2 linked regions of the Pararoseomonas sp. SCSIO 73927 genome follow. The protein of the gene in region 1 interacts with the protein of each later gene in a pairwise test. Links are inferred from orthologs where the notes say so. Each region holds a gene or a part of one and is shown in the gene's direction. Other genes may lie near its edges. The genes, in order: cyoB and VQH23_RS18295.

The links.
Region 2: the proteins of cyoB (region 1) and VQH23_RS18295 interact in binary tests that used the Escherichia coli proteins (3 or more experiments, as listed by UniProt). The link is inferred for Pararoseomonas sp. SCSIO 73927 from one-to-one orthologs.

The regions. Positions count from the first base shown.
Region 1 is NZ_CP146232.1:1,986,481-1,989,754, forward strand. Bases 75-3,033 are described here. They hold cyoB (cytochrome o ubiquinol oxidase subunit I), read left to right. Parts: upstream 75-534; coding sequence 535-2,532; downstream 2,533-3,033. Other genes in these bases: cyoA (ubiquinol oxidase subunit II), read left to right, coding at 75-531; cyoC (cytochrome o ubiquinol oxidase subunit III), read left to right, coding at 2,537-3,033. Also shown: more of cyoA, read left to right, coding at 1-74; more of cyoC, read left to right, coding at 3,034-3,166; cyoD (cytochrome o ubiquinol oxidase subunit IV), read left to right, coding at 3,166-3,274. UniProt on the Escherichia coli protein: Cytochrome bo(3) ubiquinol oxidase is the terminal enzyme in the aerobic respiratory chain of E.coli that predominates when cells are grown at high aeration.
Region 2 is NZ_CP146232.1:3,884,327-3,887,473, forward strand. What follows is about bases 1-2,832. They hold VQH23_RS18295 (aminotransferase), read left to right. Parts: upstream 1-728; coding sequence 729-1,937; downstream 1,938-2,832. Other genes in these bases: VQH23_RS18290 (P-II family nitrogen regulator), read right to left, coding at 91-429; VQH23_RS18305 (hypothetical protein), read left to right, coding at 2,105-2,832. In the rest of the region: more of VQH23_RS18305, read left to right, coding at 2,833-2,941; VQH23_RS18310 (PAS domain-containing protein), read left to right, coding at 3,009-3,147. UniProt on the Escherichia coli protein: Shows aminotransferase activity with methionine and histidine as substrates, and to a lesser extent also with phenylalanine.

The DNA.
Region 1 (3,274 bases):
CTGCACGCCGTGATGAACAAGCCGGGCGACTACCACGGCTTCTCCGGCCACTACAGCGGCGCGGGCTTCTCCGACATGCGCTTCACCATGCGCGCCATGCCCCAGGCCGATTTCGACCGCTGGGTGGCCGAGACGAGGGCGGGCCAGGGCGGCAATCTCGGGCGCGAGGAGTACCTCACCCTCGCCCGGCCGAGCATCAAGGACGCGCCGCGCCGCTTCGCCTCCGTCGATCCCGGCCTGTTCGGCGCCATCGCCGACCAGTGCGTGGAGCCCGGCCGGATGTGCATGAGCGAGATGGCGCGGCTGGACGCGCGCGGCGGCATCGGCCCCGTGGCCGCGATCAACACGGCCACCCGGCGCGTCCACGCCGGCGGCGTGGCCCGGCGCGAGGGCGTGGGCCACGAGTCCGACCGCCCCTACGTGCTGGACTTCTGCACCCCGAGCCGGCCCACGGGCCTGCCCACCGAGACCAGCGAGGCGGGGCCTGTCCTGGCCCTCGCCCCTACCCCCCTGACCGGAACCGCTGAGTAAGCCATGTTCTCCAACCCGGATTTCTGGACCTCCGTCTTCGGGCGGCTCTCCCTGGAGAGCTTCCCGATCCACGACCCCATCCTCGTCGGCACCTTCGTCGTGGTGGCGCTGGGCGGGCTCGCGCTGCTGGGGGCGATCACCTACTTCCGCCTCTGGGGCTACCTGTGGAAGGAGTGGTTCACGAGCGTGGACCACAAGCGGATCGGGATCATGTACGTGGTCCTGGCCATCGTGATGCTGCTGCGCGGCTTTGCGGACGCGCTGATGATGCGCGGCCAGCAGGCCGTCGCCTTCGGGAACGAGGGCTTCCTGCCCCCGCACCACTACGACCAGATCTTCACCGCCCACGGCGTGATCATGATCTTCTTCGTCGCCATGCCGCTGGTGACGGGGCTGATGAACCTCGTGGTGCCGCTTCAGATCGGTGCCCGCGACGTCTCCTTTCCCTTCCTGAACAACTTCAGCTTCTGGATGACGGCGGCGGGCGCGGTCATCGTGATGATGTCCCTCTTCATCGGCGAGTTCGCGATGACGGGCTGGCTGGCCTTCCCGCCGCTCTCCGACATCACGAACAGCCCGGGCGTGGGGGTAGACTACTATATCTGGGCGCTGCAGGTGGCGGGCGTCGGGACAACGTTGTCCGGCGTGAACCTGATCGCGACCATCGTGAAGATGCGCGCGCCGGGCATGACGATGATGAAGCTGCCCGTCTTCACCTGGACGGCGCTGTGCAGCAACATCCTCATCGTCGCCTCCTTCCCCGTGCTGGGCGCAACGCTGGCGCTGCTCTCGCTGGACCGCTACGTCGGCACGAACTTCTTCACCGCGGGCCTCGGCGGCAACGCGATGATGTACGTGAACCTGATCTGGATCTGGGGCCACCCGGAGGTCTACATCCTGATCCTGCCGGCCTTCGGCGTCTTCTCCGAGATCACCTCCACCTTCTCCGGCAAGCGCCTCTTCGGCTACACCTCCATGGTCTACGCGACCGTGGTCATCACCATCCTCGCCTACCTGGTCTGGCTGCACCACTTCTTCACCATGGGGTCGGGGGCCAGCGTGAACTCGTTCTTCGGGATCACGACGATGATCATCTCGATCCCGACGGGCGCGAAGATCTTCAACTGGCTGTTCACCATGTTCCGCGGCCGCATCCGGTACGAGGTGCCGATGATGTGGGTGGTGGGCTTCATGCCGACCTTCGTGATCGGCGGCATGACGGGCGTGATGCTGGCCATCCCGCCGGCGGACTTCCAGTTCCACAACACGCTGTTCCTGGTGGCGCACTTCCACAACGTGATCATCGGCGGCGTGCTGTTCGGCATGCTGGCCGGCATCACCTACTGGTTCCCCAAGGCCTTCGGCTACAAGCTGGACCCGTTCTGGGGGAAGATGTCCTTCTGGTTCTGGCTCGTGGGCTTCTGGGTGGCCTTCACCCCGCTCTACGTGCTCGGCCTCATGGGCGTGACGCGCCGCCTGAACCACTTTGAGGACAGCTCGATCCAGATCTGGTTCATCATCGCGGCCTTTGGCGCCGTGCTGATCGCCTGCGGCATTGCCAGCTTCCTGGTCCAGCTCGTGGTGAGCTACCTGCGCCGGAACGAGCTGCGCGACGTGACGGGCGACCCGTGGGACGGGCGGACGCTGGAGTGGGCCACCTCCTCCCCGCCGCCGGCCTACAACTTTGCCTTTACCCCCATCATCCACGACCACGACGCCTGGTCCGACATGAAGAAGCGGGGCTACACGCGGCCGCTGGCGGGCTTCCAGCCCATCCACATGCCGAAGAGCACGGGCACGGGGGTGATCCTCTCGGTCCTTTCCATCGCCTTCGCCTTCGGCATGATCTGGTACATGTGGTGGCTGGCGGCCGGCAGCTTCGCGCTGATCGTGCTCGTCGCCATCGCCCACACCTTCAACTACCACCGGGACTACTGGATCCCAGCCGACGAGGTGGCGCGGACCGAGCAGGCCCGCAGCGCCGCCCTGGCGGGGGAGTAGGGCCATGTCCGCATCCGTGGGACCTGCCGCCGACGGCGAGAAGGTCGTCTTCTACCTCGAGAAGGACGAGCACGCGCATGCCGGGTCCAGCACCGCGCTGGGCTTCTGGCTCTACCTGATGAGCGACTGCCTCATCTTCGCCGTGCTCTTCGCCTGCTACGGCGTGCTCGGCCGCAACTACGCGGCCGGGCCGACCCCGAAGGAGCTGTTCGACCTGCCGCTGGTGGCGGCCAACACCGCCATGCTGCTCTTCTCCTCCATCACCTACGGCTTCGCGATGCTGCAGATGGCGGCGGGCAGGAAGGGGGGCACGCTGCTCTGGCTCGGCGTCACCGGCCTGTTCGGCGTGGCCTTCCTCTGCTTGGAACTCTACGAGTTCTCCCACCTGATCCATGTGGGGGCGGGGCCCTGGCGCAGCGCCTTCCTCTCCTCCTTCTTCACCCTGGTGGGCACGCACGGGCTGCACGTGTCCTTCGGCATCCTCTGGCTGGTGGTGCTGATGGTGCAGGTGGCCCAGCGCGGGCTGATCGAGGACAACAAGCGCCGCCTGATGTGCCTCAGCCTGTTCTGGCACTTCCTCGACGTGATCTGGATCGGCGTCTTCTCCTACGTGTACCTGATGGGGGTGCTGTGATGAGCGCGGAAGCGGTGCGCGCCGACGGCCACGCGGCGCAGGGCGCCCATGGCGAACACGGTCATGGCGGTCACGGGCAGGACGAGCACGGCGGAGCGCCGCACGGCT
Region 2 (3,147 bases), 1.9 Mb from region 1 along the record:
TAGTCGGGGGGCATAGCCTGCCCCGCCCTGGCCCGCTACCGGCCCCGCTCCGGGTCTCGCCTCGGGGCAGGGGCCGGCCGCGGGAAACCGCTAGACGGCGTCCTCGCCGCGCTCGCCGGTGCGGATCCGCACCACGTCCTGCACGTCGGTGATGAAGATCTTGCCGTCGCCGATCCGGCCGGTGCGCGCGGCGGCGGTGATCGCCTCCACGGCGCGCTCGGCCAGGTCGTCCGAGCAGATCACCTCGATCTTCACCTTCGGCAGGAAGTCCACCACGTACTCGGCGCCGCGGTACAGCTCGGTATGGCCCTTCTGGCGCCCGAAGCCCTTCGCCTCGACCACGGTCAGGCCCTGAAGCCCGATCTCGTGCAGCGCGTCCTTCACCTCGTCCAGCTTGAAGGGCTTGATAATCGCTTCGATCTTCTTCATCGGCTCCGTGTCCCGGGGGCGCGGGGCGCCCCCGCTCCTCCCGCGTCTTGGCCACGGCCCGGAGTGGCGGGCCGCTGGCGGGCGGACGTTGCACGGCCCGTGCCGCAGGGGCAAGCTTGGCGGCATCCCATTTTTCGCCGCCCGGCGGCTCTCCCGCCCCGGCTTGAAGCATTCTGCCTAAAGCGCAGGCATTTCGGATCCGCGAGATTGCGCCGCGGCCGGTGCGACCCCATCATGGTGCCTGCCCCGGCGCGCCCGTCACCCCGGGCGGGCCGATGTTCGCCTTTCCGGAAGCGCCGATGCCCATGAACGCCCCGCTCAAGCCCCAGAACGCCCTTCTCTCCTCCACCGGGACCACGGTGTTCACGGTGATGTCGGCGCTGGCGGTGCAGCACGGGGCGATCAACCTCGGCCAGGGCTTCCCGGACTACGAGGGGCCGGAGGCGGTGGTCCGCACCGCGGCGGATGCCCTGTTCGACGGCCGCAACCAGTACCCGCCGCTGACCGGCGTGCCGGAGCTGCGGGAGGCCGTGGCCGCGGCCAATCGGCGCTTCTACGGGCTGGAGATCGACCCGTTGTCGGAGGTGGTCGTCACCTCCGGCGCGACGGAGGCCATCACGGCCTGCCTCATGGCCGTGCTGGACCCGGGCGATGAGTGCGTGCTGATCGAGCCCCTCTATGACACCTACCTGCCGGTGGTGCGGATGCTCGGCGCCGTGCCGAAGCTGGTGCGCCTGACCCCGCCGAAGTGGGAGCTGCCGCGCGCGGAGCTGGCGGCCGCCTTCGGGCCGAAGACCAAGGCCATCCTCCTCAACTCCCCCATGAACCCCGCCGGGAAGGTGTTCACCGCCGCCGAGCTGGCCTTCGTGGCCGAGCTGGTGGCGCGCCACGGCGCCTACGCCATCTGCGACGAGGTGTACGAGCACCTGACCTTCGACGGCTGGTCGCACATCCCCCTGATGACCCTGCCGGGCATGCGGGAGCGGTGCATGCGGATCGGCAGCGCAGGCAAGACCTTCAGTCTCACGGGGTGGAAGGTGGGCTACATCACCGCCGACCGGTCGCTCGCGCCCAGCATCGCCAAGGCGCACCAGCTCCTCACCTTCACCACCCCGCCCAACCTGCAGCGCGGCGTCGCCGTGGGGCTGGGAATGGAGGATTCCTACTTCACCGGCATTTCGGCCACCTTGCAGGCGAAGCGGGACCGGCTGGCGGCCGGGCTCACGGCGCTCGGCTTCGGGGTTCTGGAGGCGCGGGGCAGCTACTTCGTAACCGCCGACTTCCGCCCGCTGGGCTTCGCCGGGGACGACGTAGCCTTCTGCCGGCACATCACGGAGACGGCAAAGGTCACCGCCATCCCCGTTTCCGCCTTCTACGCTGGCCCGGACGCCCCGAACCACTACGCCCGCTTCGCCTTCTGCAAGGCGGATGCGGTGCTGGACGAGGCGCTGGCCCGGCTGGCCGCCTGGAAGGCCGCCCGGGTGGAGGGCGTGCGCGAGGCCGGGTGAGGGGATCGGCGGTTGACGCCGGGCGCCCGTCGCCCTAAATCCCGCCCGCCTTCCGGGGCTTCTATGGCGGCCTTAGCTCAGTCGGTAGAGCGCCACGTTGTGGTCGTGGATGTCACGGGTTCGAATCCCGTAGGTCGCCCATTCTTCCCCCGCGCCGGTGGCCTCCCGTGATCCTCGTCAGCAGCATCTTCCACCGGAAGCCGGAGCTGATCCGGGACCAGTTGCTGCTCTACAACGCGGCGATGGGCGGCGAGGCCGCCTGCCACCACATCATCCACCTGAACCGCGAATCCGTGCGCCACGGGATCCTGGACGGGCTCGTCCTGCCGCCGAACGCCACGGTGAACCCGGTCCACCTCGAGACCCACCGCCCGACTTTCCTGGGCTGCCACGTGCTGAACCTTCTGCACGCGATGCGGGAGGGGTTGGGGTACACCCATGTCTACCTCCACACGGAATCCGATATCCCCTACCGCCCCGGGCTGGGCGAGCACATCCGCGCCCACGATCTGGGCCTGGCCGAGCCGCGGGTGGCGAAGCTGGCGAAGAGCACGAGCGCCTGGGCGGAGCCGGTGGCGAACGACTTGCGGCTCCGTGCCTTCGTCGAGCGGATCGGGGACGGCCGCATCCTCACCTCCCGCTACGAGGGGATGTTCGCCACCCGCGCGCTGATGACCGAGATCTTCTTCCAGATGATGGCGGTCTGGCCCTTCGACGAGAACCACTGGCGCGGCGACTACCCGTACGAGGAGTTCGCCCTGCCGACGGTGGTGGAGGCCGTGGTCGGGAAACGCAGCATCCGGCGCGTCCGCCACGCGGTGATGACCGCCTCCTCCTCACGCCGCTACGAGTTGGCGGACCGGGCGATGCTGCGGGCCGAGCACATCCCGCTGCTGGAGCGGGAAGGGCCGGAGATCTTTTGCGCCAAGTTCGCGCCCGGGGATCTGCACTCCCCCGTCCGGGCCTGGGCGCGGCGCACGCTCGGGGTGCCGGAACCGGGCTGAGAGGCGATCGTTGCGGGCTGCCGGGGCGGGCCGGACGATCGCGCCCGGGCGGCGTTACGGCGCCATGATGGATCGCGCCGAAGACCTCTCCTCCCGGTTTGGGAGCCCCGGCCAAGCGCCGCCCGCCGTGTCCGGGGAGAGCGATCCCGATCCCCACCTGCTCCGCGCGCGGTTCCGCACGCTGGCGGAGGCTATCCCGCAGCTTG